Regions from separate parts of the Saccharothrix sp. CCNWYY140 genome, predicted to be linked through region 1. Evidence: riboswitches for the same ligand, from Rfam matches in the RefSeq annotation. Region 1 holds a riboswitch; the other holds the start of a gene.
What was found. Region 1 has a riboswitch for thiamine pyrophosphate ahead of thiO (glycine oxidase ThiO). Riboswitches for the same ligand answer to the same signal wherever they lie in the genome.
Positions count from the first base shown of each region.

Region 2: linked by a shared signal. The riboswitch ahead of thiC (phosphomethylpyrimidine synthase ThiC) and the one ahead of thiO (glycine oxidase ThiO) in region 1 are both predicted to bind thiamine pyrophosphate.

Region 1 is NZ_JBBEGC010000213.1:406-7,127, reverse strand. It holds gene WBN91_RS38410 (threonine ammonia-lyase) at 1-663, opposite strand, end outside; gene WBN91_RS38405 (S1 family peptidase) at 1,893-2,810, shown strand; gene WBN91_RS38400 (dioxygenase family protein) at 2,934-3,689, opposite strand; gene thiE (thiamine phosphate synthase) at 3,695-4,342, opposite strand; TPP riboswitch at 4,387-4,498, shown strand; gene thiO (glycine oxidase ThiO) at 4,493-5,506, shown strand; gene thiS (sulfur carrier protein ThiS) at 5,503-5,703, shown strand; gene WBN91_RS38380 (thiazole synthase) at 5,706-6,464, shown strand; gene WBN91_RS38375 (MarR family winged helix-turn-helix transcriptional regulator) at 6,555-6,722, shown strand, end outside.
Region 2 is NZ_JBBEGC010000063.1:28,822-41,470, forward strand. It holds gene WBN91_RS24890 (M48 family metalloprotease) at 87-1,670, shown strand; gene WBN91_RS24895 (phosphatidylserine decarboxylase) at 1,830-2,540, shown strand; gene pssA (CDP-diacylglycerol--serine O-phosphatidyltransferase) at 2,546-3,571, shown strand; gene WBN91_RS24905 (AAA family ATPase) at 4,050-6,215, shown strand; gene WBN91_RS24910 (LytR C-terminal domain-containing protein) at 6,280-6,900, opposite strand; gene WBN91_RS24915 (DUF3263 domain-containing protein) at 6,897-7,208, opposite strand; gene WBN91_RS24920 (peptide deformylase) at 7,315-7,902, shown strand; gene WBN91_RS24925 (LysE family transporter) at 7,946-8,182, shown strand; gene WBN91_RS24930 (hypothetical protein) at 8,069-8,821, opposite strand; TPP riboswitch at 8,932-9,055, shown strand; gene thiC (phosphomethylpyrimidine synthase ThiC) at 9,046-10,698, shown strand; gene thiD (bifunctional hydroxymethylpyrimidine kinase/phosphomethylpyrimidine kinase) at 10,700-11,512, shown strand; gene WBN91_RS24945 (class I SAM-dependent methyltransferase) at 11,531-12,343, shown strand; gene WBN91_RS24950 (VanZ family protein) at 12,379-12,649, shown strand, end outside.

The sequences.
Region 1 (6,722 bases):
CCGCTCCCGCTCCGCCGCCGACCACCGCACCAGCTCCCCCGCCCGCAGTGAAGCCGCCGCGTCACCCGCCAGCTCAGGCTCCACCCCGATGACCTTCGCCGCAGGCCGCAACGCCTTCACCGCCGTCGCCACCCCCGAGATCAACCCGCCCCCGCTGACAGGCACCAGCACGCACTCCACATCCGGCATGTCCGCCACGATCTCCAGCCCAACCGTCCCCTGACCAGCGATCACATCAGGATGGTCGAACGGCGGCACCAAAGTCGCCCCGCGCTCCTCGACCAGCTCATACGCCCGCTGCTCACGCTCCGACATGGGCACCTGCACGACCTCCGCCCCGTGCGCCCGGGTCGCCGCGACCTTCACCGCAGGGGCGTTGTCGGGCACCACGATGGTCGCCGGGACTCCAAAAAGGCGGGCCGCGTAGGCCACGGCTTGGGCGTGGTTGCCGCTCGAGTACGCGACGACTCCTCGTGACCGCACGTCCGGAGCCAGCCGGGACAAGGCGTTGTAGGCACCCCGGATCTTGAACGCCCCCACCGCCTGGAGGCTCTCGGGCTTGAGCATGAGGCCGTCGTCGAACCTGAGCAGCGGTGTGCGTACGGCCACGCCCTCCAGGGCTGCGGCTGCCGAGCGGATGTCGTCGATTGTCACGAGTCGCATGGAGACGATCCTCACCGCCGGCCAACCTCGGGCGCCGGCTGCCCGTCCACCGGAGGTCATGGTGGATCAGAAGTCGAAGTTGGAGATCAAGCCCGCGCAGGTGCTCGCGGGGGCGTTGGGTGCGGTTACCGCTGCTGTGCTCGGGGTGAAGCTCAACCTCGCGGGCACGGTGGTGGGGGCGGCTGTGGTGAGTGTGGTGAGCACTGTGGGGGCGGCGGTCTACCAGCACTCCATCGAGCGCACTCGCGTTCGGTGGGCGGCTGCCGGGTTGAGTGCCGCGTTGGTGTTCTTGGTGGGGGTTGTGGCGTTCGGCAGTGCTGAGCAGGTGCGGGGGACGGCGGTGCCGTCGCCGGCTACCAACGGACCGGTGCCGGTGCCGGAACGGGGTGAAGTACCGGAATCCACGGCGAGCACGACTACGACCGCTCCGACCACCACGACGACGACCGGGTCGTCCGTTGCGCCAACCACGACACCGCCGTCGTCGACGACTACTCCGACGACTGCGGGGAGCTCTGTGGTGTCACCCAGTCAGGGCAGCAGCGTTCACACTTCAGGGCCATGACGGGCTCCGACCCTCACTTCTGGCAAATCACCCCAAATCGGTGATCGTCTCATTACCTTGAGTGAGAGTTAACTGTCAAACGCTACACAGCGCAGTCAAATGGTCGTGAGCTGTGACACACTTCGCCCTCAGATGGACTGCGCCGTCATAGGTAACAGCCTGATAACGTCGCTCGAACGGGCGAGTACTGGTCGGTAATGACCGGGGAGGAGGCGCCACATGCACGAGCTGCGAGCGCCCCGCGCCCGGACCGGGAAAGACGTGACGACGGTCGTGGCGCACACGGCCGGAGAAAGAAAAGGGGTGGGGCGACCCCTGCCGCCGCCCCACCACCCGTCCCCCTAGAGCCCCCGAGAGCGGTCCCTGCAACCAGGCTCTCGGGTTCCCTGCACCCGAAGATGAGGGAGACGCCTAAATGAACCGCACGAGTGCGGCCCGCCTCGCCGCGGCTGCTTTGCTCGCCACCGGCGCGGCTACAGCTCTCAGCGTACCGGCGATTGCGGACCCTGCCGCCCCCTATGGCACAACCGCCTCCGACACGGAGAGCTACCCGGCCGAGTTGCTCCAAGCGGTGCAACGCGACCTCGGCCTGAATGCGGAACAAGCCCGACTCCGTCTGGCGAGTGACACCAGGTCGGGTGAGACCGAGGCGAAGGTGCGCGGTGTGCTCGGCGACACGTTCGCCGGCGCCTGGATCGACTCCGCCACCGGCAAGCTCACCGTCGGTGTCACCGACGCCGCGCAGAGCGACGCCGTTCGCGCGCACGGCGCGGAGCCCAAGGTGGTCCCGTTCTCGCAGCGCTCGCTGACCGCGACCAAGACCGCCCTCGACACCCTGTCCGCTCCCCAGTCCATCACCGGCTGGCGCGTGGACGACACCAGCAACTCCGTGGTCGTCGAGGTGAACCGCCACGTCCGCGACGCGGCGGCCGACGCCTTCCTGGCGACCGCCAAGGCCGTCAGCCCGTCCGTGCGGGTCGTCGAGGTCGAGCACTCCCCGACCACCCTGTACGACATCCGCGGCGGTGACCCGTACTACATCAACGGCACCAGCCGCTGCTCGATCGGCTTCTCCGTGTCCGGCGGGTTCGTGACGGCGGGCCACTGCGGTCGCGTCGGCTCGACCACCACGGGCTACAACCGCGTGTCCCAGGGCACGTTCCGCGGCTCGTCGTTCCCCGGCAACGACTACGGCTGGGTCGCCACGAACTCCAGCTGGACCCCGCGCCCGTGGGTCAACCGCTACAACGGCACCAACGTCATCGTCCGCGGCTCGTCGGAGGCGGCGGTCGGCGCGACCATCTGCCGCTCCGGCTCCACCACGGGCTGGCGCTGCGGCACCGTCCAGGCCAAGAACTCGACGGTGAACTACCCGCAGGGCACGGTCTCCGGCCTGACCCGCACCAACGCCTGCGCGGAGCCCGGCGACTCGGGCGGCTCGTGGGTCGCGGGCACGAGCTTCGGCCAGGCCCAGGGCGTGACCTCCGGCGGCTCGGGCAACTGCTCCTCCGGCGGCACGACCTACTTCCAGCCGGTCAACGAGATCCTGAGCGTCTACGGCCTGCGGCTCGTCGTCGGCTGAACGACCTGAGGCGCGCGGTCACCTCCCCCTGCGGACCGCGCACCGCGTGAAAACACCCCCGGGGCCTGCCTCCTCCCCCTCAGGCCCCGGGGGTGTCGCACGTCTGAAGCGAAATGCCGTGTCTCAGGCGAACTGCACCGACCGCTTGGACAGCCCGTACCAGAAGCCCTCGACGGTCGTCGACGCCTCTTGATCCGCACTCGCGCCCAGCGACACGAACAGCGGCGCGAAGTGCTCGGTCCGCGGATGCGCGATCCCGGCCGCCGGAGCCTTGTGCTGGAAGTCCAGCAGAGCGTCGACATCGCCCTCGACCAGCGCCCGCCCCGCCCAGTCGTCGAACTCGGACGACCACGACGGCGGCTGGTAGTCGGGACCCTGGCGCATGTCCACGCAGCTCAGGTTGTGGGTCATGAACCCGCTGCCCACGATGAGCACACCCTGGTCGCGCAGCGGCGCCAGCCGCCGGCCGACCTCGAACAGCCGGCGCGGGTCCAGGGTCGGCATGGACATCTGGAGCACCGGGATGTCCGCCTCCGGGAACATCTCCTTCAGCGGCACGTACGCGCCGTGGTCGAGCCCTCGCCCGGCGTCCTGGTGCACGGGCTCGTCCACGAGTTCCGCCACCGACGCGGCCAGCTCCGGAGCGCCGGGGGCCTCGTAGGTGACCTCGTAGTACCGCTGGGGGAAGCCCCAGAAGTCGTAGGTGAGCGGCACGGTCGTGGTCGCGCCCAGGGTCAGCGGGTTGGCCTCCCAGTGCGCGGAGACGACCAGGATCGACTCCGGGCGCGGGAGCGTCGCGGACCACGACCTCAGCTCGCCGGTCCACCGTTCGTCGTCGGCCAGCGGGGGCGCCCCGTGGCCCAGGTACAGCACAGGCATCACGACTACGACTGTACGCCCTTTAGTTGAAGTTTCAACCAAGCTGCGGCGGACTTCGGGTCCTCCGCCTCCGTGATGGCGCGCACCACGACCACCCGGGACGCCCCGGCGTCCAGCACCTCGGGCAGCCGCTCGCGGTCGATCCCGCCGATCGCGAACCACGGCCGCTCCGACACCGTCGCCCGCACCAGGTCCAGGCCCGGCGCGGGCCGGCCCGGCTTGGTCGGCGTCGGCCAGCACGGGCCGGTGCAGAAGTAGTCCACACCAGGCTCCACGGCCGCCGCCCGAGCCTGCTCGACGTCGTGCGTGGACCGGCCGATCACGACGTCCTCGCCCAGGATGCGGCGGGCGAGGGGCACCGGCAGGTCGTCCTGGCCCAGGTGCAGCACGTCCGCGCGCACGGCGTGCGCGATGTCGGCCCGGTCGTTGACCGCGAGCAGCGCGCCGTGCCGGGCGCACGCCTCGGCCAGCACCTCCAGCGCGGCGATCTCCTGGCGGGCTTCGAGCCCCTTGTCCCGCAACTGCACGATGTCCACGCCACCCGCGAGCACCGCGTCCGCGAAGTCCGCGAGGTCCGGCCGCGCCGGCGTGCAGAGATACAGCAGCGAGTCGGCGAGCCGCCGCCTGATTTGCGTTCCGTCGAGTCCTGGCACGCCCGGGACGGTAACCGCCGGGCGGAATCGTGCGCTACGGTGGACGTGGTCCGCACGGGAGCCTGGAGAACACCGGGCTGAGAGGGAGCGTGGTTCGCTCCGACCGTCGAACCTGATCCGGGTCATGCCGGCGCAGGGAGCGTGAGTGCCTTGGCAAGTGCGAGTGGGGTCACCGTCGTGGGCGGCGGCGTCATCGGGCTGTCCGCCGCGTGGTTCGCGGCGCGGGACGGGTTCGACGTGACCGTGGTCGACCGCGCGTCGCCGCACGGCGGCTCGTGGGTCGCGGGCGGGATGCTCGCGCCGATCACCGAGGCGTGGCCCGGTGACGAGGACGTGCTGGCACTGGGCGTCGAGTCGCTGGAGCTGTGGCCGGACTTCGCGGCGTCGCTGGACGTCCCGCTGAGTCCAGTCGGCACGCTCGCCGTGGCGATCGACACCGCGGACGCCGAGGTCCTGGACCAGCTCTGCGCCTACCTGGCCCGCATGGGCCGCAAAGCCGACCGCCTGACCAGGCGCGAACTCCGTGCACTGGAACCGGGTCTCGGCCCAGCAGTCCGAAGTGGACTCTCGGTCCCCGGCGACCTCTCCGTGGACAACCGGACCCTGCTGGACGCCCTCCGCCGCGCCTGCGCGGAGAACGGCGTCCGCTTCACCGAAAAGTCCACAGTGGACCAAGACTTCACCGTCATCGCCGCCGGCGCGTGGAGCCGCGACCTGCACCCCGCGCTGAAAGACGTGATCCGCCCGATCAAAGGCGAAATCCTGCGCCTGAGAACAAGACCCGGCGCACTGCCACCCCCGTCCCACACCCTCCGCGCCCACGTCTCCGGCCGCCCGGTCTACCTGGTGCCCCGCGAAGACGGCCTGGTGCTCGGCGCGACCCAGTACGAGACCGGTTTCGACGCGGACGTGACCGTCGCCGGCGTGCGGGACCTGGTGCGCGACGCCGAGGTCGTGTGGCCGGCGGTCGCCGAGTACGCGCTGACCGAGTGCGCCGCCGGGTTCCGGGCCGGCAGCCCGGACAACACGCCGGTCATCCGGTGGTTGGAACCCGGCGTGCTCGCCGCCACCGGGCACCACCGCAACGGCCTGCTGCTCGCCCCCGTGACCGCGCGGCGGGTGCTCGACCTGCTCCGGGAAGCTCGCGAAGGAGGACACGGGTGAAGGCTCGGGTGAATGGTCAGGAACGGGAACTGGCCGAGGGTGCGACCGTCGCGGCCGTGCTCGACCTGTTGGGCGCGCCGGCCACCGGCGTCGCGGTGGCGCTGGACGGCGAGGTCGTGCCGCGCGCCGCCTGGGCGTCCACCCCGGTGCCCGAGGGCGCCGCCGTCGAAGTGCTCACCGCTGTGCAGGGAGGCTGAACGTGGACGATCCGCTGGTCATCGCCGGGCGCGAGTTCGGGTCCAGGCTGGTCATGGGCACCGGCGGCGCGGCCAACCTGGCCGTGCTGGAGAAGGCGCTGGTGGCGTCGGGCACCGAGCTGACGACGGTCGCCATGCGCCGCCTCGACTCCGCGGGCGGCGGCGTGCTGGACCTGCTGCGCCGCCTGGGGATCGACGTGCTGCCCAACACCGCCGGCTGCCGGGGCGCGGCGGAGGCCGTGCTGACCGCGCGCCTGGCGAGGGAGGCGCTGGAGACCAACTGGGTCAAGCTGGAGGTCGTCGCCGACGAGCAGACCCTCCTGCCCGACCCGATCGAACTGGTCGACGCCGCGGAACAGCTGGTGGACGACGGTTTCGTGGTCCTGCCCTACACCAACGACGACCCGGTCCTGGCCCGCCGCCTGGAGGACATCGGCTGCGCGGCCGTCATGCCGCTCGGTTCCCCCATCGGCACCGGCCTGGGCATCCGCAACCCGCACAACATCGAACTGATCGTGGCCCGCGCGGGCGTGCCGGTGATCCTGGACGCGGGCATCGGCACGGCCTCGGACGCGGCCCTGGCGATGGAACTGGGCTGCTCCGCTGTGCTCTTGGCCACTGCCGTGACCCGTGCCCAGGACCCGCTGCGCATGGCGGCGGCCATGCGAGCCGGCGTGGAAGCGGGCAGGTTGGCCCGCCTCGCGGGCCGGATCCCCCAGCGTTTCTGGGCCCACGCGTCCAGCCCTGCGCCGGACGTCTGATGCGTTGATCACCCGACGGGCGGTGGCGCACGCCGCGCCACCCGGCATGATGGATGCTTCATCCCATCCTTCGTGTCCGTAGGAGGTGCGATGGCCGCCGAGCAGGTCGAGGACGCCACCGCCCGGCTGTACCTCGCGATCGGCAGGCTGTCGCGGCTGCTGCGCCGCACCGGGTCCCCGGGACTCGGCCCCGGCGCGGTGTCCGCGCTCGCCACACTCGCGCGCTGCGGCCCCATGCGCCTGGGCGACCTGGCCGCC
Region 2 (12,649 bases), on a different contig from region 1:
GATCTGCGAAGATCTCGCCCGCAGTGCCCGCCTGGGGGTCCGCGGGGACGGTTCCTGTCGGGTTTTTCGGAAGTGGGGTGGGGGGAATGGCGCGTCCGATCCTGGCCGTGTCCCTGTTGGTCGGCTTCTTCGTGATCGTGCTCGGGTTGACGGTGGGCCTGGGCACGGTCGCCGTGGTCGCGATGACGACCGGGCACTTCGGCGTCGGCGCCATCAAGGTCGCCGTGATCGCCGGTGGCATCGCGCTGGCCGTGGCCGGCGCGGTCTACAAGGCGCTCAAGCTGCGCGCGGAGCCCGAGGGCGTGCCGCTGACCCGGGAGCAGCAGCCCGAGCTGTGGCGGGTGGTGGACGAGCTTGCGGTGATCGCCGGCACCCGTGCGCCCGACGACATCCGGCTGGTGCCCGAGGTCAACGCGGCGGTGTGGGAGAAGGCGGGCCTGCTGGGGCTCCGGCCCGGTCCGCGGTACCTGATGATCGGCCTGCCGCTGCTGGCCGGGCTGACCGTCGGCGAGCTGCGGTCGGTGCTGGCGCACGAGCTGGGCCACTACGGCGGCGGGCACACCAAGCTGTCCGCCCTGACCTACCGCGCGAAGAACGCCCTGGCGCACACCGTGGACAACCTGGGCGACACGCTGCTCGCCCGTCCGCTGGCCGCCTACGCCAGGCTGTACGCGCGGGTCGCGGCGTCGGTGAACCGGCGGCAGGAGCTGGACGCGGACGCGGCTTCGGTGGCCGCTGCCGGTCGGGCGACCGCGCAGTCGGCGTTGCGGAAGATCCTGTCGCTGGACGCGGCTTGGGACGCCTACCACGAGGACTACGTGTCGCTGGCGCCCGCGGCCGGGCGGACGCCGCAGGTGCTGGCCGGGTTCCGGTCGTTCCTGGGTGACCCGCGGCGGCGGGCGGAGCTGGGGCAGGTCGCCGACCGGTTGCTGGACGAGCAGCCCGCGTCGGTGTTCGACAGCCACCCGCCGATCCGGGAGCGGATCGCGGCGATGGAGGCGTTGCCCTCGCCGGACGTGGCGGGGGCTGCCGGTGCGGCCGGGGTTGCCGCTGGGGTTGCCGGTGGGGCCGGGTTTGCCGCTGGGGTTGTCGCTGGGGGCGGGGTTGCCGCTGGGGGCGGGGTTGCCGCTGGGGGCGGGGTTGTCGGTGGGGCTGATGAGCCGGCGTGGACGTTGGTCGCAGGGCTGGCGGAGTTGGAGCGGGGGATGATCCGGGACGACCTCGGGCCGGTCGCGGACTGGCCGGAGGTGGTTCAGCGGGCTGGGGCGGCGCACGTGGCGCATTTCGCGGGGCTGCTGGTCGAAGCGGGCAAGCAGAGCGGGTTCGCGCCGGCGGGGACGCTCGACGGGCTGCTGACCGGGTTGGAGCAGGGGCGGTTGGGGGTGCTGGCGCCGCACCTGCTGAGCGACTCGGTGCCCGTCGAGGAGCGTGACCGTGCTCTGGTCGAGGTGGTGACCCAGTTGCTGGGCGCGGTGCTGCTGGACGAGCTGGTGCGGTCCGGGCGGGCGTCGTTCCGGCTGGACTGGGGCGGACCGTGGCAGGTCGTGCTGGTGGACGGGACGACCGTGGACGCACCTGAAGTGGTTGCACCGGCCGTTCAAGATCCGACGAACGTGTCGCTGGTGCGCGAACGGGTGAGCGCGTTGTGTGACAGAGCGCTCACACGCTGACGTTGAGTACGCCATGTGACGGGGATTACACTCGACGCATGCTCGTCCGGTGGTGCGCGTGCGTTCGTCGGGGGACGCACGGGCACGCCGGACGGGGCCGGGTGCCGCCGGCGTAGCGTGTGGCCGGTCGAATGACACGTGCCCCGACCCGGAAGAGCCATGACCGTCGATCGCGACAACAACAGTGGTGCCGTCTCCCACTTCCTCGACCTCGCCAAGGGGATCGTCCCCCCGATGAACCCCGCGGGTCGCCCGTTCGTGCTGGGTGCGGCCGTCGCCACCCTCCTGCTGCGCCGCTTCTCCAAGCGCGCGGGTGTCGTCGGCGCCCTGCTGACCGCCTGGGTGGCGTGGTTCTTCCGCGAACCCAAGCGCACCACGCCCACCCGTCCCGGCATCGCCGTGGCGCCCGCCGACGGAACGGTGTCGCACGTCGTCGAGGCCGTCCCGCCGGCCGAGCTGGGCCTGGGCGAGGTCCCGATGACGCGGATCAGCGTGTTCCTGTCGGTGTTCGACGTGCACGTCCAGCGCGTGCCCGTGTCCGGCACCGTCAAGCAGGTGAGCTACCGGCCCGGCAAGTTCCTGTCGGCCGACCTGGACAAGGCCAGCGAGGACAACGAGCGCAACACCGTGTGGCTGCGGTCGTTCGACGGCCACGACGTCGTGGTCGTGCAGATCGCCGGCCTGGTGGCGCGGCGGATCGTGTGCCACGTCGTCGAGGGCGACAAGGTCGCGGCCGGCCAGACCTACGGCCTGATCCGCTTCGGGTCGCGCGTCGACCTCTACGTGCCGGCGGGCAGCCGGGTGCTGGTCGAGGCGGGTCAGAAGACCATCGGCGGCGAGACCGTGCTCGCCGAGCTCCCGGAGGGCTGACGCACATGGCTCCCAGCGGCCCAGGGGTCCGGCTGCTGCCCAACGCCATCACCGTGCTGGCGATGTGCGCGGGCCTGTCGGCGGTGTACTTCGCCATCAACGGGTTCTACGGCGCGGCCATCGCCTCCATCGCGATGGCCGCGGTGTTCGACGGGCTGGACGGCCGGATCGCCCGCCTGCTGGACGCCACCAGCAAGATGGGCGCCGAACTGGACTCGCTGGCCGACGCCATCTCCTTCGGCGTCGCGCCCGCGCTGGTCATCTTCGTGTGGCGCTTCGACTCCAGCCGCGAGGGCTGGGTCGTGGCGCTGATCTTCGCGGTCTGCATGGTGCTGCGCCTGGCCCGCTTCAACACCCTGCTGGAGGTCGAGCAGCCGCCGTTCGCGAAGGAGTTCTTCGTGGGCGTGCCGGCGCCGGCCGGTGGGTTGTTGTTGCTGCTGCCGCTGATCCTGGAGGAGCAGTTCCGCCGGCCGGGGTGGTGGTCGGAGCCGTGGGTGGTCGGGTTGTGGACCGTCGCGGTGGCATTGCTGCTGGTCAGCCGCATCCCGACGCTGTCGGTGAAGACGATCAAGGTCCCGCCGCGGGCCGTTGCTCCGCTGTTGGTGGGGGTGGCGTTGTTGGCGGCGGCGATCATCACGTTCCCGTTGGTGGCGTTGATCGCGGCTTCGTTGGTGTACCTGGCGCATCTGCCGTATTCGGTTCGGCGGTATCGGTGGTTGGCCAAGCATCCGGAGGCCTGGTCGGTGCCTGCTGCGGATCGGCGGGCTATCAAGCGGGCTCATGGGGTGGCGGCTCGGCGGTTGGGGTTGCGGCAGCCGTTGGGTGGGCGGGTCGCTGGGGCGGCTATGCGGGCTGTTCGGCGGCCTCGTCGGGCGGTGGATCCGGCTCGGGTGGCGGCTGAGGCCAATGGCGCGCCTGGTGGGGCCGGGGCTCCTGGTGGGCCTGGTGGGCCTGGTGGCGCGGGTGGCGCGGGTGGTGGGAAGCGTCGGGGCTGGCGGCAGATCGGCCTTCGGCGGCACCACCGGTCCTGAGGGCGGCTGGCCGGGGTGACCTGAGAGTTGGCTACCGGTTTTTGTCGGTGTGCCGTGGGATGATTGAACCGGGGGCCGGAGGCCATGCCTTTGCTCCCGGTTCTCTTTTTCAAGAGCGAAAAGCGAAAAGCTAAAAGCTTGAAAGCGCCTCGCCGGCGGGCAGGCCGCCAAGGATGGACGAAAGAACAAGGGCGGGGGCTTCTTCCGTCATCCCCGTATGGCCTGGCGGAGCCAACCACAGATTTCCGGGGTTGCCGCTAAAATTTTTGCTCGTTCCTCACAAAAATTTCGGCTGCAACCCCGAAAATCTGTGGTAGCCCTTCGGGCAGGCCATACGGGGATGACGGAAGAAGCCCAAGTTGGGGGGTCTGCTGCGCGAGCTCCGTGAAAAGCGTGCGCCCTGCGGGCGCGTGGGCTGCGGGGGTGGCTTGGGGTGTTGGCCGGTCGGGTCCTTGGGGGTACGGCTTAGGCTCTTGGCGTGATCACGTTGACGGCTCGTCTGTCTCCCTCGGCCCTCGACACCCGGCGTGGCGTGGTGCGGATGCATCGTGAGGTGTTGGATGCCTTGGGGTTGCGGGCCTGGGATGCCGTCAAGTTGACCGGGGCTCGGGTGTCCGCCGCGTTGGCTGCCGCTGGGGATGGGCCGCCCGGGGTGGTGTTCGTGGATGACGTGACGTTGTCCAACCTCGGGGTTGTCGAAGGGGCCGAGGTCGTCGTGGCGCCGGTCGAGGTGGTTGGGGCTCGGGTGGTGACTGTGGCTGGGTCGCGGTTGGCCAGTACCTCGTTGACGCCTGAGACGTTGCGGATGGCGTTGACGGGCAAGGTGCTCACTGTCGGGGACGCCGTCTCGTTGCTGCCCCAGGACTTGGCTCCGCCGCCCGGGGTGGACGTGAGCGAGACGCGGCGGAAGTTGTCGCATGCCATCGGCATGACGTGGACCAACGAGTTGTTGACGATCACGTCCGTCGAGCCCGCTGGGGTGGTGGCGGTGCAGCCCTCGACGGTGGTGGGGTGGCGGGACGGGGCTCGGACGGGTGATCCTGTGCCGCCGAAGAGTGTTCCGGCCCCTCCTGTGGTGGAGGCCGTGCCGGTGGCGGATCTGGTGGGGCAGCACGATGCTGCTCGTCGGCTGACCGAGTGGCTTGACCTCACGTTCCAGCATCCCGAGCTGTTGACTCGGTTGGGGGCGGCGCCTCGGTTGGCGGCGCTGGTCAGTGGGCCGGAAGGGGTTGGCAAGGCGACGTTGGTGCGGGCCGTTGCGCAAGGGGTTGGGGCGGCGGTTGTGGAGGTGGCCGCGCCTAGCATCGCGGTGTTGGAGGCCAACGACACGGTTGCGCGGTTGAGGCAGGCGTTGGCGTCGGCCGGGTCGCCTGCGGTGCTGTTGGTGACCGATGTCGAGGCGTTGTTGCCGGCTTCGGAGCCGCCGCCGGTGGCGACGGTGGTGTTGGACGCGTTGCGTGAGGCTGTTCAGCGGCCGGGGTTTGCGCTGGTCGTGACTAGTGCGCATCCCGAGGCGGTGGACCCGCGGCTGCGTGTGCCGGAGTTGGTGGACCGCGAGTTGGTCTTGCCGCTGCCGGATGGTGTGGGGCGGACCGAGTTGCTGCGGGTGCTGTTGCGGGATGTGCCGTTGGAGCCCGATGTGGACCTGGGTGTGGTCGCGGATCGGACGCCTGGGTTTGTCGCGGCGGACCTCGTGGCGTTGCGGCGGGAGGCTGCGGTGCGGTCGGCGTTGCGGCAGCGGGATGTCGACGAGCCGCATGTGGCACAGCAGGACCTGTTGGGCGCGTTGGAGACCGTGCGGCCGATCTCGATGTCCACTTCGGACACCCTGCGGACCGGCGGGCTGACGTTGGACGATGTGGGCGACATGACCGAGGTCAAGCAGGCGCTGACCGAGGCGGCGCTGTGGCCGTTGCAGTACCCGGACTCGTTCGCGCGGCTGGGTGTCGCGCCGCCGCGCGGGCTGCTGCTGTACGGGCCGCCGGGGTGCGGGAAGACGTTCCTGGTGCGGGCGCTGGCGGGTAGCGGGCGGCTCAACGTGCTGTCGGTCAAGGGCGCGGAGCTGATGGACAAGTTCGTCGGCGAGTCGGAGCGGGCGGTGCGGGAGCTGTTCCGGCGGGCCGCCGAGGCCGCGCCGGCCCTGGTGTTCCTGGACGAGGTGGACGCGCTGGCGCCGCGGCGGGGGCAGTCGTCGGACTCGGGGGTGGGTGACCGGGTGGTCGCGGCGTTGCTGACCGAGTTGGACGGCGTCGAGCCGCTGCGGGACGTGATCGTGCTGGGCGCGACGAACCGGCCGGAGCTGATCGACCCCGCACTGCTGCGGCCGGGGCGGTTGGAGCGCCTGGTGTACGTGCCGCCGCCGGACGCCGACGCGCGGGCGGAGATCCTGCGGGCGGCGTCGCGGAACACGCCGTTGGCGGCCGATGTCGACTTGTCGGCACTGGCGGAGGAGTTGGACGGGTACTCGGCGGCGGACTGCGCGGCGCTGGTGCGGGAGGCGGCGTTGACCGCGATGCGGGAGTCGCTGTCGGCGGCGGAGGTGACGGCGGACCACCTGGCCAAGGCGCGGACGGCGGTGCGGCCTTCGCTGGACCCGGTGCAGTTGGCGGCGCTGGAGGCCTACGCGGAGTCGCGGAAGGTGTGAGCAAACGCTTGCGGGGGCCAGCCTCCGGCCCCCGTCTCCATTGTCCCACGGGGGTACGACAAGATCAGATCTTGCCGGAAGGGCCTTCGTAGTCCCTGGTGACGATCACGATGATGCCCGGTTGGGCGCCTTCGATGCCGTCGAAGCGGGGCTTGACCTCGGCGCGCAGGGCCTGGGCCAGTTGCTGGGCCGAGGCTTCCTCGTCGGTTCCCGGGCGGAAGTACACCGTGGTCGTCGGGATGACGCCCTGGGAGTAGTTGCCCGTCTCGACGACGTCCCAGCCGACCTTGCGCACGTCGTCGGATGCCCGTGCCGCGAGGTTCGGGATGTCGCTGTTGTTGTAGACGCGCACCGGGACCTTGTTCGGCACGGTGACCGGGGGTGGCGGGGTGCCCGTCGTGCCGGCGGTGCCGGTGGGGGCGGCCGTCGTGGTGGTGGGTGCCGGTGTCGTCGGGGAGGCCGTGGTGGTTTGCGGCTCGGTCGGGGTGCCGGTGCCCGGGGACTCCGTGGTGGTGGCGGTCTCGCTGGAGCTGCCGGTGGGTTGGGCGCCGGGTGGTTGGTCGTCGCCGCCGCCGGTGAACAGGCTCACCACGCCGATCACCAGGGCCAGGGCCGCCACGCCGATCAGCGCGAGGCCCGCGGCGCGGGCGGGGTGGGCGGAACGTGCGGGCTCCGGGCTGCTCATCGGCGTTCGACACCCGGGCGCTCGACGCCGAACCGGCGGGCGGCGCGGGCTCGTTGCCTGCCGGTCCGGGAGCGGCGCAGCCGCTTCACCAGCATCGGGTCCGCCGCCAACGCCTCTTCCTTCTCCAGCAACGCGTTGAGCAACTGGTAGTACCTCGTGGGGGACAGGTCGAACAGCTCCTTGATGGCCTGCTCCTTGACACCCGCGTACTTCCACCACTGGCGTTCGAAGGCCAGGATCGCGCGCTCCCGGTCGTCCAAACCGTCGTCCGGCCCCTCCGCCGGCGCCAGTGCCTCTGCGGCGTCCATCTGGCTCCTCAGCCCTACCTGGTGCGTGGCTGCCATTCAATCACGTGATCTTGGTCGGGGTCGGTTCATCGCCTCGGCGCGTCCTGACCCGGATACGCTTGTCGGCATGGCAGTCCACCCCATCGTCATCGCCGGCGAGCCCGTGCTCCACCACCCGACCAAGCCGGTCGAGGTCTTCGACGACCAGCTGCGCACGCTGATCGACGACATGTTCGAGACGATGGCGGCGGCGCACGGCGTGGGGCTCGCGGCCAACCAGATCGGGGTCGACCAGCGGGTGTTCGTCTACGACTGCCCGGACGACGAGGGTGTGCGGCACCGGGGTGTGGTGGTGAACCCGGTCCTGGAGACCTCCGAGGTGCCGCTGGGCATGCCCGACCCGGACGACGACTACGAGGGGTGCCTGTCGGCGCCGGGCGAGTCCTACCCGACCGGGCGGGCGTCCTGGGCGAAGGTCACCGGGTTCGACGGGGACGGCAAGCCGGTCGAGGTCGAGGGCACCGGGTTCTTCGCGCGCTGCCTCCAGCACGAGACCGACCACCTCGACGGGTACCTGTACCTGGACCGGCTCGTGGGCCGGCACAAGCGGGCGGCGAAGAAGATGATCAAGGCGAACGGGTGGGGCGTGCCCGGCCTGTCCTGGGACCCGGCGACCTCCGAGGACCCCTTCGCCGACGACGAGGACGACGACTGAGCCGAAAAGCCCTGGACGGCGGGGTGACGATGGCGGTGTGGGTGTGTTCGCGTTGTCGTTCCTGCCGCAGTTCCCGCCCGCGGACGCCGGCCGGGGCGCGTTGCTGCTGTTCGCGCTGGTCTGGGTGGCCGTCGACACGCTCTGGTACCTGGTGGTCGTGGGTGTCCTAGACCGGGTCCGCGGCCTTCTGGCCCGGACGCGGGTCCGGCGGGCGGTCGAGCGGGTGTCCGGGGCGGTGCTGGTCGGGCTTGGGCTTCGGCTGGTGCTCGACCCGCGCTGACCGGCGCCACGGCAGTTCGGGGAACCCGGCCAGTTCGACGTGGGTCGTGCAGCCGGCCAGCTCGGCGTACGCGCCCGCGAGGACGTGCGCCCGGATGCGCCGCACCTGGCCGGCCGTGGGCAGCTCGCCGACCAGCAGGAACGGCATCAGCAGCCGCCACGCGCCGACCACGGTCGCCCGCCGCCGGTGCGGTGCGCGCAACACCGCTCGCGCGACCCGCAACGCGTGCTCGCCGGCGGTCATGGCGTGCGGGTAGCCGGCGTGGTCCCACGCCCAGCGCAGCTCGTCCGCCGTGGCACACCTAACGCAGTCCACGGGACCTGTGGCGGGTTCTTCGCCGCAGTGCGCGCAGGTCACCAGGGTCATCGCCCAGTCGGTGCACGTCCACGGGTGGCGGCCCACCTCGTCGGCCAGCACCAGCTCGGCCAGCTCCTTCTCCCCCGCCCCGCCCTCGGCGAGCTTCTCGGCGGCGAGCAGCTCCTGCCAGTCCAGCAGCCAGTACTGGTCGACCAGCTCGGCGCAGTACCGGCAGGACGGGTAGCTCCGCCCGGCCGGCTCGCCGCACGACGGGCACGGCGAAACCGCAGCGGGACGCGTCACGCGCCGCGCGCCGGGCGGGAAGGGCTGGTGATCAGCCACGCGGAGAAAGGTACGCGCAAAGGGGGGTGCTTGGCATCCGCGTGCCGCCGTGGGCCGTCCGGGTCGGCCTTGGCATCCGACCGGGGTCGTGGCTATGGTCAGGCGGACAACTCAACACACGCGGGAGCTTGCGCCACAGCGGGCTGAGAGGGCGGCTGGAGGGGACTCCGGTGCCGCCGACCGCCTGAACCTGACCGGGTAATGCCGGCGTAGGGAGGAATGTCGTGACGGCACTTGACGACCGTTCGGTGAAGCCGACTGTCACCACCGGCCCGATCTCGGGCTCGCGCAAGGTCTACCGCGAGGTGGCCGACGGGGTGAAGGTCCCCTTCCGCAGGGTGGAGCTCACCAACGGCGAGCACGTCGACCTCTACGACACTTCCGGTCCGTATACCGACTCCGACGCGACCATCGACGTCCACAGTGGACTTCCCAAGCTGCGCGCGGACTGGGTCGCCGCGCGCGAGCCGATCAACGGCGCGGTGACCCAGTTGGCCTACGCCAAGGCCGGGATCATCACGCCCGAGATGGCGTTCATCGCCGCGCGCGAGAACATGAGCCCCGAGTTCGTGCGGGAGGAAGTGGCCATCGGCCGCGCCGTGATCCCGTTGAACCGCAACCACCCCGAGGCCGAGCCGATGATCATCGGCAAGAAGTTCCTCGTGAAGATCAACGCCAACATCGGCAACTCCGCCGTGACCTCCTCGATCGAGGAGGAGGTGGAGAAGATGGTCTGGGCGTCGCGGTGGGGCGCCGACACGATCATGGACCTGTCCACCGGCAAGCGCATCCACGAGACCCGCGAGTGGATCATGCGCAACTCGCCGGTGCCGATCGGCACCGTGCCGATCTACCAGGCGCTGGAGAAGGTCAACGGCGACCCGGCGAAGCTGTCCTGGGAGGTCTACCGGGACACCGTGATCGAGCAGGCCGAGCAGGGCGTGGACTACATGACGGTGCACGCCGGCGTGCTGCTGCGGTACGTGCCGCTGACCGCGCGCCGGGTCACCGGCATCGTCTCGCGCGGCGGGTCGATCATGGCCGCGTGGTGCCTGGCGCACCACAAGGAGAGCTTCCTCTACACGCACTTCGAGGAGCTGTGCGAGATCCTGCGCGCCTACGACGTGACGTTCTCGCTGGGTGACGGCCTGCGGCCGGGCTCGATCGCGGACGCCAACGACGAGGCCCAGTTCGCCGAGCTGCGCACGCTGGGCGAGCTGACCCACATCGCCCGCTCGCACGACGTGCAGGTGATGATCGAGGGTCCCGGGCACGTGCCGATGCACAAGATCGCGGAGAACGTGCGGCTGGAGGAGGAGTGGTGCGGCGAGGCGCCGTTCTACACCCTCGGGCCGCTGGCCACCGACATCGCGCCCGCCTACGACCACATCACCTCGGCGATCGGCGCGGCGCAGATCGGCTGGCTGGGCACGGCGATGCTGTGCTACGTCACCCCGAAGGAACACCTGGGCCTGCCCAACCGGGACGACGTGAAGACCGGCGTGATCACCTACAAGATCGCGGCGCACTCGGCGGACCTGGCGAAGGGCCACCCGGGCGCGCAGGACTGGGACGACGCGCTGTCCAAGGCGCGGTTCGAGTTCCGGTGGGAGGACCAGTTCAACCTGTCGCTGGACCCCGACACCGCGCGCTCGTTCCACGACGAGACCCTGCCCGCCGAGCCGGCCAAGACCGCGCACTTCTGCTCGATGTGCGGGCCGAAGTTCTGCTCGATGAAGATCACCCAGGACGTCCGGAAGTACGCCGAGGAGCGCGGACTGTCCACCGTGGAGGCGATCGAGGCGGGCATGGAGGAGAAGTCGCACGAGTTCACCGACCACGGCAACAAGGTCTACCTGCCGGTCGTGACGGACTGACATGTCCGTGACCCCACCGAAGGCCCTCACCATCGCCGGATCCGACTCCGGCGGTGGTGCGGGCCTCCAGGCCGACCTGCGGACGTTCTTCGCGTGCGGCGTGCACGGCATGACCGCCGTGACCGCCGTGACCGTGCAGAACTCCCTGGGCGTCACCGGGTACACCGAGATCCCGCCGGACGTGGTGGCCGCCCAGATCGAGGCGGTCGCGGGCGACATCGGCGTGGACGCGGCCAAAACCGGCATGTTGGCGTCGGCGGCGATCATCGAGGCCGTGGCCGACGCGTGCGACCGGGTCCACATCGGACGGTCGATCCCGTTCGTGGTGGACCCGGTGGCGGCGTCCATGCACGGCCACCAGCTCCTGCGCGACGACGCCCTGGACGCCTTGCGCGGCAAGCTGTTCCCGCGCGCGACCCTGATCACGCCGAACCTCGACGAGGTGCGGCTGCTGACCGGGATCGAGGTCCGCTCCCACGACGACCAGCGCAAGGCCGCCGAGGTGCTGCTGGAGTACGGGTCGAAGTGGGTGCTGGTCAAGGGCGGACACCTGTGGGACGACCCGGGCTGCCTGGACGTGCTGTACGACGGGACGGAGTTCATCGAGTTCCCCGGGCCGCGCTACGACGTCAAGCACACCCACGGCAGCGGCGACACGCTGGCGTCGTCGATCACGTCGAGGCTGGCGCGGGGTGAGGACGTGCCCACGGCGGTCGCGTTCGGCAAGGAGTTCATCGTGAAGTCGGTCGCGGCGGCCTACCCGTTGGGTGGCGGCGTCGGACCGGTGTCGCCACTGTGGCGACTGGAGGGCTAGAGGGCTAGCGTCGGTGGGGTGGACCGTGAACGGATCACGCTCACCGGCGCGCCTGAAACGATGCTCGCCACCCTCTACGCGCGTGCGCTGGACAGCCGCTCGCGCAAGCCGATCTTGAACGACACCGCGGCCCTCGATGCCGTGCGGAGGATCGACTACGACTTCCGGCGGACCGGCATCAACGCTTCTTCGGCGGCCGGTGTGGCGATGCGGGCCAAGAAGCTCGACGGCTGGACGCGGGATTTCCTGGGTTCTCATGAGAACGCGACCGTCCTGCACTTGGCGTGTGGGCTGGACACGCGGGTGTTCCGCCTCTACCCCGGCCCGCACGTCCTGTGGGTCGATGTCGACTTGCCGCAGGTCGTGACGTTGCGGGAGCGCCTGCTGCCGGTTCCGGACGGGGAGTACCGGCTCATCGCGTCCTCGGTGACCGACGACGGCTGGCTGGACGAGGTGCCCGCCGACCGGCCGACCGTCGTGGTGGCCGAGGGGCTGACCATGTACCTGCACGAGCACGAAGTGCGTGGGCTGGTCGAGAAGGTCGTCGGGCGGTTCGCGGGTGGCGAGGTGCTGTTCGACGTGTACGGGTCGGTCGGGATCAAGATGCAGAAGCTGGTGCCGGCCGTGCGCCGGTCCGGGGCGACCCTGCGCTGGGGGCTGGACGACCCGCGGGCGATCGAGGCGTGGGGCCTGTCGCTGGTGGAGGACGTGCGCGCCCTGGAGTTGCCGGAGATCGCGGACATGCCCGCGTCGGGCCGGATCCCGTTGCAGGTCATGGCCAAGTTGCCGGGGTTGAGGGACGTGGGCCGCATCCTCAGGTACCGGTTCTAGGCCAACCGGAGCAAGACTCACGCGTCTCATATGGCATGAGCGCACGACAGGACGCCTACATCGCGGAGCTGGTGCTGAGCCAACCCGAAGTGGTCGCCGGGTTGTTCCTCGGCGGGGTCGGGTTCGGCACGGTGGCCTTCTTCCTCGCCCGGTGGCGGGGGTGGCGGCCGGTGCCGGCGGCGTTGGCCGGGTGCGGCCTGGCGTTGGCGCTGGCGGTCACACTGGGCAGACCGGGGGTCTTGGACGCCGGCGTGGTCACCGCCGACCCCATCGGGTGGTGCGTGGCCAACGAGTTCTCGCTGACCG